One region of the Streptomyces sp. NPDC126497 genome, then DNA from elsewhere that is predicted to be linked to it. Evidence: riboswitches for the same ligand, from Rfam matches in the RefSeq annotation. Region 1 holds a riboswitch; the other holds the start of a gene.

Region 1 (5,132 bases):
CCCGCGAGGGCGGCGGCCAGGCCGGCGAGGAGGACGGGCAGGCCGTGGGCGCCGCCCTCGGCGGTGAGCAGTCCGTACGTTCCGGCGCAGACGCCGAGCAGGCCGCCGAGGGTGAGGGCGGCGGTGGTCCGGCGGACGGCGGCGGGCACCCGGGCGGTACGGCCGTATCCGCGGGCGTCCATCGCGGCGGCGAGGGCGACCGAGCGCTCCAGCGCGCCCTCCAGGACCGGGAGCCCGACCTGGAGCAGGCCGCGGACGCCCTTGTCGGGCCGGCCCCGCAGCCGGCGGGCGGCGCGCAGGCGCTGGACGTCGGCGATCAGGTGGGGAGCGAAGGTGAGGGCCACGACGACGGCCACGCCGAGTTCGTACAGGGCGCCGGGGAGGGACTTGAGCAGGCGGGAGGGGTTGGCGAGGGCGTTGGCGGCGCCCACGCAGACGAGCAGGGTGGCGAGGCGGAGGGCGTCGTAGAAGGCGAAGGTGAGGGCCTCGGCGGTGACCTCGCCGCCCAGGCGGATGCCCTGGGCCCAGTGGGGGAGGGGGACTTCGGGGAGGCGCACGAGCACGTGCGTGCCGGGGATGGGGGAGCCGAGGAGCACGGCGAAGGCGAGGCGGACGAGGAGGACGGCGAGGGCGAGCTTGACGAAGGCGCCGTAGGAGCGGGACCAGGGGGCGTGGGGGCGGCGGGCCGCCACGACGTAGGCGGAGACGGTGAGGAGGAGGGCGAGGAGGAGGGGGTTGGTGGTGCGGGTGGCCGCGGTGCCGAGGGCCAGGGCCCAGAGCCACCAGGCGCCGGGGTGGAGCGGGGTGCGGTGCGTGTGCCGGGCGGGGGCGGGGGCGCTCGCCGGCGCTTCCGGGGTGCCGACGCGCCCGCCCTCCCCCCCTCTCGACCTCGCTCGAGCGGGGGGAGCCCCCTCGGCCCGGCGGCACGACCGTCCGCGGTCGTGCGGGTGGTCGTGCCCGCGGTCGGGCGCGTTACGCACGGCGGCGGGCCTGCCGGATCGCTGCCGCCGCGAGGAGGGCGACCACGGCGATTCCGGCGGCCAGGCCGACCGACGGGCCGTCCGAGTCGTCCGACCCGGTCTTCTCCTCCGCGGGCGCGGGGTCCTCGTCCGTGGAGACCTGCTCGCCGCAGCCCTTCTCCGGGTAGCCCGCTATCGCGCACAGCAGGGCGTTGGCGTCGTAGCGGAGCGGCTTCGCGACCGAGGCCAGGGCCTCGGCGGTGGTGGCGTCCTCGGGGACCCGGGCGCAGGCCGTGCGCCCGGCCGGCGGGGTCTCGCCGGACGGGGCGTCGGCGGAGGTGCCGAAGTCGACGACCAGGGCCACGCGCTTCTCGCCGTCGGCCGCCGGGGTCTTCGCGCAGATGGTGTCGAAGTCGGCGGTGCCGCGCGGCTCCGCCGCGTCGGCGGAGTCCTCGCTGACGGAGAAGCGGAAGCCGTGGACGTCGCCGTCGGCGGGCCGGGCGAGGGACGGACCCTGGGTGGCGTACGTCCACGCCGTGCCGTCCTGCTCCCAGAAGGACCAGTAGCGGTAGCCGGTGGCCTGCGCCTGGCCCGCGCCCGCCAGCAGGGGCAGGAGCGCCGCCAGGAGCAGGACGGCGGCCCGGCGGATCACGGCTGCTGCCGCTTCGCGCGGCCGCTGATCAGGAAGCCGATGCCGATGCCGGCGACCAGGCAGACGCCGACGAACCACCAGACGCCGAAGCCGGAGCCCTGCTCCTCCTTCACGTCGTCCCCGTCCTCGCTCTTCGCCCCGGTCGTCTTCTCCTGGGCGGCCGGGCCGGTCGCGCCCAGCCGCTCCACCAGGTCCGTGCCGCCGAAGTCGCGCGGGTCGGCGCCGGTCGCGTGGGCCGCGAAGATGAGCTGGGCGTAGGCGGCGGGGCCGCTCTGCTCCGCCCAGCCGGCGGCGTTCTTCTCCAGCCAGGCCAGGGACTTCTTCGCCTGCTCGTCGGCGCCCTGGGCGGCGAGCGCGACCACCGCGTCGGCGGTGTTGCCGTAGTCGGGCTGGTCCTCGGCGCCGGCGAGGGCGGAGGTGAGGTGGCCGGTCCTCGCGAGGGCGTCCGCGAGGTGGGCGGCACCGTTGGCGGCGGCCCGCTGCGGGGTGTCGGCCTCCTCGCAGGCGGCGTCCTCCGCCGCCTCGCCCCCGCCGGGCTCGACGACCAGGCCCGCGCCGAGCGAGCCGAGCACGCCCGCCGCCGTCGCGTCCGCGTTGGCGACCAGCCCGCCCTTCTTGTCCGGCTGGAAGGCGAACGCTCCCGCGCCGTCGCCCTCGCAGGGCAGCGCCAGCCCCAGCAGGGCGTCGTGGGGGGACTTGCCGTCCTTCTTCACCTCGGCCGGCTCCTCGCCGGCGGCGGCGAGCGCGCCGATGACGACGGAGGTGGAGTTGGTGTCGCTGGCGCCGCCCGCGGTGTAGCCCCAGCCGCCGTCCTCGTTCTGCGCGGACTTCAGCCAGCCGACGGCCTTCTTCGTGACGTCGTCGTGGCCGCCGAGCGCGGCGAGGGCCTGGACGGCGGCGGCGGTCTGGTTGGTGTCGACCGTCGTCTTCGCGTCGCACGCCTTCGCGGTGTCGGCGCGGTACGGGGCGAAGGAGCCGTCGGCGCACTGCTGTCCGGTGAGCCAGTCGACGGCCGCCTTCGCCGGCTCGACGCCGGCCGTGTGCTGGGCGAGCAGGGCGAGCGACTGGCGCCAGACGCCGTCGTACTGCGGGTCGCCGTCGCCGTACAGGGCGGAGGGGAGCGCCCGGGACGGCGACGGGGAGGGGGTGGTGTCGGCGGCGGCCGGAGTGGCGGCGCCGATCACGGCGACGGCGGCCAGGGCCGCCGCGCTGCTGCGGACGTTCATGATCGGCGGGTGCCTTCCCTGCGGGGAGCCGGGCGGCGCGGGACACCCCGGTGGCTCGGCTCCGCATACCTCGACGGTGCCCGTGCGCCGGCGGGCTGCCGGGCACGTGAGCCGGTCACGAACCGTGCGGGGCAGTCCGGCTCACCGTCCCTGCGGACGGTTCACGGTTGCGGGTCAGCGCCGGAATTGCACCGGCTTCCCCCCGTACGGTGTGATGACGACGCCGACACTCTACCCGCCCGTAGGGAAGAGGCCGGGGGCGGCTTCGGTGAGTGAGGTCACGTGGAACGCGCACCGCCCCCGCGCCCCGGAGCGGGGTGCGGGGGCGGGCGGGACGGGGCGGGTCAGGAGGCCGTGCGGGCGCCGACCTGCGGCGGGGGTGCGGCGCCGCCGTTCACGGTGAAGCCGAAGCTGGTGGAGGCCCCGGCCGCGAGGGAGCCGTTCCGGCCGGAGCACACCGTCATGACGGTGCCGCCGCCGTCCCAGGCGGGTGAGCCGTTCCAGACGGAGAGGACCTTCTGCGGGGCGGTCATGGTGACGTCCACGCTCCAGGCGGTGATCGGCGCGCTGCCGGCCGTGGTCGTCACCTTGCCGTTGCAGCCGCCGCTCCACTGCTCCGCCGTGGTGCAGGTGGCGGCGCAGGCGCGTCCGGGCCGCCGCCGAGGGCGCTCAGCACGGCGTCGTACGCGGGCTTCTTGCCGTAGTTGTTGTCGAACAGCAGGGGAGTGCCGCTCGGCCACCCCGCGTACTTGTCCGGGATGCCCCACACCGTGATGCCGGTGCAGCGCGTCACCGCGAGGCAGGCCTTCGTGACGTCGCCGTAGTCGGTGGCCTGGGCCTGGCCCGAGCCCACGATGTCCAGTTCGGTGATCTGCACGTCGACGCCGAGGTCGGCGAAGCGCTGCAGGTTGGCCCGGTAGTCGGAGGGGACCGGGGAGTTGGGGTTGAAGTGGGACTGGAAGCCGACGCAGTCGATCGGCACGCCGCGGGACGTGAAGTCCTTGACCATGGCGTAGACGGCGTCGCTCTTCGCGTTGACGCCGTCGGTGTTGTAGTCGTTGTAGCAGAGCTTGGCGTCCGGGTCGGCCGCGCGGGCCGTGCGGAAGGCCTCCTCGATGAAGCCGTTGCCGAGCTTGCTCTGGAAGGGCGAGTTGCGCCGGGCGCCGCTGTCGCCGTCCTGGAACGCCTCGTTGACCACGTCCCAGGAGTGGATCTCGCCCTTGTAGTGGGTCATGACCTGCGTGATGTGGTTGTTCATGGCCGACCGGAGCTGGCTCGCGCCGAGTCCGGAGACCCAGCTCGGCAGCTGCGAGTGCCAGACCAGGGTGTGTCCGCGGACCTTCATGCCCTTGCTCCGGGCGTGGTCCACGATCTGGTCGGCGCGGCTGAAGAGGAAGGTGCCGCGGCGCGGTTCGACGGCGTCCCACTTCATCTCGTTCTCGGGCGTCACCGAGTTGAACTCGCGGTCGAGGGTGGCGGTGTACGGCGCCTCGCCGAGGCGGTTCGCGGCCACGGCGGCGCCGAAGTAGCGGCCCTTCTCGGCCGCCGCCGCGCCCAGGGTGTCGGCGGCGTGGGCGGTGGTCTGGGGGAGCGCGGCGAGCGCGGTGGCGGTGAGCAGGGCGGTGGTGGCGCCGAGGGCGGCGCGCGGCCGGCCGCGTCGTGCGGGGCCGTCGCCTCCGGCTCCCGCTCCCGTTCGCTTTTCGATCATGCCCATGTCATCCCTTCTCCGGTGGGGTCCCGTGCTGCGGATGGGCGGGATTGCTGCCGTGCGGTGGACCGAAAGTTTCGGACTCGGCTCCGAATTTCTGCGGCGACGATACGGACGCCGTGGGGGGCGGTCAACCGTCCGCGTAGGAAGGGACCAGGAGGGGGACTCGGCAAGGAGGGCGGGATGCCGGTGAGGGGGATGCCGTCGGCGCGGACGGAAAGGATTCGAAAGTTTCGTCAGGGGGTGTCCGTGGGCTGCGGCGCCGTCAGGTCCACCAGGCGGCACGCCGTCTCTATGTCGATCCCGACCTGGGCGATGGAGGCGCGCCCCGAGAGCCAGGTGATCAGGGCCGAGTGCCAGGTGTGCTCGATGACCCGGACGGCCGAGAGCTGCCCGGGCGTGGGATCGGTGAGCTCCATGGCGTCCAGGATGATCGCCGTGGTCTGCCGGGAGACCTGGTCGACCTCCGGGCTCGCGCTGCGGTCCGCGAACGTCAGGGCCCGCACCATCGCGTCGGCCAGGTGCGGCTCCCGCTGGAGCGCGCGGAACGCCCGCATCAGGGTCTCCGCGACCCGCTCGGCCGGGGT
Region 2 (5,132 bases), on a different contig from region 1:
CGAAGGCCGCCGCCCGGTCGTCGGGGTCGGGCAGATAGGTGTCCAGCAGGGTCAGGTAGAACTGGACGTGCACCGCCTCCTCGAAGAGCTGCCGCGACAGGTACAGCCGCGCCTCGGGGGAGTTGATGTGCTTGTACAGGGTCAGCACCAGGTTGTTCGCCACGATCGAGTCGCCCGTCGCGAAGAACGCGACCAGCCGGCCGATCAGGTGCTGCTCCTCGGGGCTGAGCTTCGCGAGGTCGGCCACGTCCGAGTGGAGGTCGACCTCCTCCACGTGCCAGGTGTTCTTGATGGCGTCCCGGTAGCGCTCGTAGAAGTCGGGGTAGCGCATGGGGCGGAGGGTCAGCTCGAAGCCGGGGTCGAGCAGGTTCTTCGTCGTCATCACTGGCAGGCCTCGCAGGACTCGGGGTTTTCCAGGGAGCAGGCGACGGCCTCGGGGTCGGCCGCCTGCTGAACGGGGACGGTGGTCCGGGCCGCCGCACGGGCGATCCGGGTGGCCGGGCGGGAGCGCAGGTAGTACGTGGTCTTCAGGCCCTGCTTCCAGGCGTAGACGTACATCGAGGAGAGCTTGCCGATGGTCGGCGTCTCCAGGAACAGGTTGAGCGACTGCGCCTGGTCCAGGAACGGGGTGCGGGCGGCGGCCATGTCGATCAGACCGCGCTGCGGGATCTCCCACGCCGTGCGGTACAGCCGGCGCACCTCCTCGGGGATCCACGCGAAGTCCTGCACCGAGCCGCCCGCCTCGCGCAGCGCCTCACGGGTGCGCGCGTCCCACACCCCGAGCCGCTTCAGGTCGTCCACCAGGTACGAATTGACCTGGAGGAACTCCCCGGACAGCGTCTCGCGCTTGAACAGGTTGGACACCTGCGGCTCGATGCACTCGTACACGCCCGCGATCGAGGCGATGGTGGCGGTGGGCGCGATCGCCAGCAGCAGCGAGTTGCGCATCCCGGTGGCCGCGATCCGCGTCCGCAGCGCCGCCCAGCGCTCCGGCCAGGTGAGCTCGGCGTCGTAGTGGTCGGGGTGCAGCACGCCCCGGGCGGTACGGGTCTTCTCCCAGGCCGGGAGCGGGCCGCTGCGCTCGGCGAGGCCGGCGGAGGTCTCGTACGCGGCGAGCATGATCCGTTCGGCGATCCGCGTGGACAGCGCCTTCGCCTCCGGGGAGTCGAAGGGCAGCCGCAGCTTGAAGAAGACGTCCTGCAGGCCCATGGCGCCGAGACCGACGGGGCGCCAGCGGGCGTTGGAACGGCCCGCCTGTTCGGTCGGGTAGAAGTTGATGTCGACGACCCGGTCCAGGAACGTCACGGCCGTGCGCACGGTCTCGTCCAGGCGTTCCCAGTCGACGTCCCCGTCCGCCACGAAGGCGCCGAGGTTGACCGACCCCAGGTTGCAGACCGCCGTCTCCCCGTCGTCGGTGACCTCCAGGATCTCCGTGCAGAGGTTGGAGGAGTGGATGACGTGGCCCGGCTCGGCGGTCTGGTTCGCCGTGCGGTTGGCGGCGTCCTTGAAGGTCATCCAGCCGTTGCCGGTCTGTGCGAGGGTGCGCATCATGCGGCCGTACAGCTCACGGGCCGGGAGGGTCTTCCTCGCCAGGCCCCTCGCCTCGGCGGCCCGGTAGGCCGCGTCGAACTCCTCGCCCCACAGGTCGACCAGTTCGGGCACGTCCGCCGGGGAGAACAGCGACCACGGCCCGTCGGCGTCCACCCGGCGCATGAACTCGTCCGGCACCCAGTGCGCGAGGTTCAGGTTGTGCGTGCGACGGGCGTCCTCACCGGTGTTGTCGCGCAGCTCCAGGAACTCCTCGACGTCGGAGTGCCAGGTCTCCAGGTAGACCGCCGCCGCCCCCTTGCGCCTGCCGCCCTGGTTCACGGCGGCGACCGAGGCGTCCAGCGTCTTGAGGAACGGGACGATGCCGTTGGAGTGCCCGTTGGTGCCGCGGATCAGCGACCCCCGGGCGCGGACGCGGGAGTAGGACAGGCCGATGCCGCCGGCGTGCTTGGAGAGGCGGGCGACCTGGTGGTAGCGGTCGTAGATCGAGTCCAGCTCGTCCCTGGGGGAGTCCAGCAGGTAGCAGGAGGACATCTGCGGGTGCCGGGTGCCGGAGTTGAACAGCGTGGGGGAGGAGGGCAGGTAGTCCAGCCGGCTCATCAGCCCGTACAGCGCGGCGACCTCGTCCACCGCGCGGGTGCTGTCGTCCTCGGCGAGGCCGCAGGCCACCCGCAGCAGGAAGTGCTGGGGCGTCTCGACGACCTTGCGGGTGAGCGGGTGCCGCAGCAGGTAGCGGCTGTACAGGGTGCGCAGGCCGAAGTAGCCGAAGCGGTCGTCGGCCCGGGGGTCGACCAGCGCGTCCAGGCGGGCGGCGTGCAGCCGGACGAATCCGGCGGTCCGGTCGGCGATCAGCCCCTCGCGGTGCCCGGTCGCGACGGAGCCGGTGAACGAGGTGACGCCCTGCGAGGCGGCCTCGGCGCGGATGCCGATGGTCAGCAGCCGCGCGGCGAGCCGGGAGTAGGCCGGGTCCTCCGAGATGAGCCCGGCCGCCGCCTCGGTGGCGAGTTCCCGCAGCTCCGCCTCGTCGGCCGCCGCGGACCGGCCGCGCAGCGCGGCGGCGGCGACCCGGCCGGGGTCGGCGTCGGGCAGGTCGGCGGTCAGCTCGGTCAGGGTCCGCAGCAGCGCGGCACCGGGGCCGCCGCTCTCCTCGGTCATGTCGCTCGCTGAGGCCGGATCGGCTGGCGCGATGGTCACGTGGGGCTCTCCCTCGCTCGGCACGGGGGCCTCGAAGAGCGCAGGGGGCAGTACACGAACGCACACGGGCGTCGCGTCCGCCGGCCCATTCCGCGAGGCCCGGACGTCCAGGCACCCGGACCGGACGGCCGGGCGCACTGTCGGCAGGTCCTCGGACTGACGCCCACGCGCACGCGGGCATGGGTACACCGTTGCGGGACAGTTCCGGATTCACACCGGATTCCCCTGCGGCGACAGCGAGCACGAGCATACATCTTGTGCCAGGCGTCGCCGACAACCCCATATCTTGTGTCGCGTTGGTTTCAGAGCGTCAACTCATAGGTGAGGAGCATGATGTCGTCCAGCTCCGGCAGCGGGTTCCAGTCGCGCTCCGGGGTGCGGGTGAACCCCAGCCGCTCGTAGACGCGGTGGGCGGAGTACATGGTGCGCTGGGTCGACAGCACGATCCGTACGCAGCCCTCGGTGGCCCGTGCCCGGTCGACACAGGCACGCACCAGGGCCTCCCCGGCGCCCCTGCCCCGTCCCGTGCGGGCGACCGCGAGCATCCGGATCTCCGCCTCGCCCGGCCCCGCCAGGTCGGCCATCGGACCGGGGCCCGGCACGAAGGTCACCCCGCCGAGCAGCGCCCCGTTCTCCACGGCGACCAGCACCTCGGCGGTGGCCGCCCGCTTCGCCACGTTCCCGAGCTCACCGAGGTACGCGTCGTCCTCCCCGAAGTCGAGCAGCCCGTCCAGCAGATAGGCCTGCGCGGTGATCTCACCGAGTTCCTCGTGCTCGCCGGGTTCCACCGGCCGGATGACGATGTCCATGGGGGGAGTGTGCCGGACGGGTACGACGACGGGCCGCCGGATTCCTCCGGCGGCCCGTCCTCCGGTGCGGCCACGGCGTCAGTGGCTGCTGCCCGCCGTGGCCGGCGGGAGCTCCACCTGGACACCGGGGTCGCCCGCGTCCGCCGTGTAGTCCTCCGGCTTGGTCTGGTCGATGCCCTCGGGTGCCTTGAGGGCCCGAAGGACGAAGGTCAGGACGACCGTGACCAGGACGTTGAGCACGAACGCGGTGAGACCGATGTAGCCGATCTCGCCGATGCCCGGGATCTCCTTCGACGACCCGCCGAAGTGCTTCTGCGTCGGCGAGGCCACCCCGTACGCGGCGACCGTGCCGTAGACCATGCCGACCGCCCAGCCGCCGATCAGCGCCCAGCGGTGGAACCAGCGGGTGAACAGACCGCCCACCAGCGCCGGGAAGGTCTGCAGGATCCAGATGCCGCCCAGCAGCTGGAAGTTGATCGCGACCGTCTTGTCCATGGTCAGGACGAAGGCGAGGGCGCCCACCTTCACCAGCAGGGACACGATCTTGGAGACCTGGGTCTCCTGCTTCGGCGTCGCGTCCGGCTTGATGAAGTCCTTGTAGATGTTGCGGGTGAAGAGGTTCGCCGCCGCGATCGACATGATCGCCGCCGGCACCAGCGCGCCGATGCCGATGGCTGCGAAGGCCACGCCCGCGAACCAGTCCGGGAACATGTTCTCGAAGAGCTGGGGGATCGCCAGCTGGCCGTTGCTGACCTTGACCCCGGCCGCGATCGCCATGAAGCCGAGCAGCGCCAGCAGGCCCAGCATCAGGGAGTACAGCGGCAGGATCGTGGTGTTGCGGCGGATCACCTCACGGCTGCGCGAGGACAGCGTGGCCGTGATCGAGTGCGGGTACATGAACAGCGCGAGCGCCGAGCCCAGCGCCAGCGTGGCGTACGTCCACTGGCCCGCCTCGCCCGGCACCGTCGCACCGCGCGGTGCGCCCGTGGCCGGGTTGGTCTGGCCGTACGCCTCGCCCGCCTTGGCGAAGATCTCGTCGAAGCCGCCCAGTTTGATCGGGATGTAGATGATCGCCACCGCGATGACGACGTAGATCAGCGTGTCCTTGACGAACGCGATCAGCGCGGGCGCCCGCAGGCCCGACGAGTACGTGTACGCCGCCAGCACGCCGAAGGCGATCAGCAGCGGCAGGTCCTTGACGAACCAGTTGGTGTCCTCGCCGCCGCCGACGCCCATCACGTCCAGCACGGCCTGGATGCCGACCAGCTGGAGCGCGATGTACGGCATCGTCGCCAGGATGCCGGTGACCGCGACGGCCAGCGACAGCCCCTTGGAGCCGAACCGGCCGCGCACGAAGTCGGACGTCGTCACATAGCCGTGCCGGTGCGACACCGACCACAGCCGGGGCAGGAAGGTGAAGATCAGCGGGTACACCAGGATCGTGTACGGCACCGCGAAGAAGCCGGCCGCGCCCGCCGCGTAGATCGCCGCCGGCACGGCCACGAAGGTGTACGCGGTGTACAGGTCGCCGCCGAGCAGGAACCAGGTCACCCAGGTCCCGAAGGACCGCCCGCCCAGGCC

Evidence for each region. A riboswitch is a leader RNA that binds a small molecule or an ion and turns the genes downstream of it on or off. The one in region 1 is predicted to bind cobalamin.
Region 2: it holds a riboswitch for cobalamin, as region 1 does, so the genes downstream of both, ABTY20_RS02535 (ribonucleoside-diphosphate reductase subunit alpha) here and ABTY20_RS23950 (SCO2321 family membrane protein) in region 1, are expected to answer to the same signal.

The regions. Positions count from the first base shown of each region.
Region 1 is NZ_JBEORT010000064.1:21,452-26,583, forward strand. It holds gene ABTY20_RS23940 (energy-coupling factor transporter transmembrane component T) at 1-980, opposite strand, end outside; gene ABTY20_RS23945 (SCO2322 family protein) at 973-1,611, opposite strand; gene ABTY20_RS23950 (SCO2321 family membrane protein) at 1,608-2,837, opposite strand; cobalamin riboswitch at 2,946-3,084, opposite strand; partial or broken gene ABTY20_RS23955 (glycoside hydrolase family 10 protein) at 3,182-4,545, opposite strand; gene ABTY20_RS23960 (TetR family transcriptional regulator) at 4,782-5,132, opposite strand, start outside.
Region 2 is NZ_JBEORT010000003.1:34,006-39,137, forward strand. It holds gene ABTY20_RS02530 (ribonucleotide-diphosphate reductase subunit beta) at 1-382, opposite strand, end outside; gene ABTY20_RS02535 (ribonucleoside-diphosphate reductase subunit alpha) at 382-2,703, opposite strand; cobalamin riboswitch at 2,868-3,032, opposite strand; gene ABTY20_RS02540 (GNAT family N-acetyltransferase) at 3,045-3,551, opposite strand; gene mctP (monocarboxylate uptake permease MctP) at 3,630-5,132, opposite strand, start outside.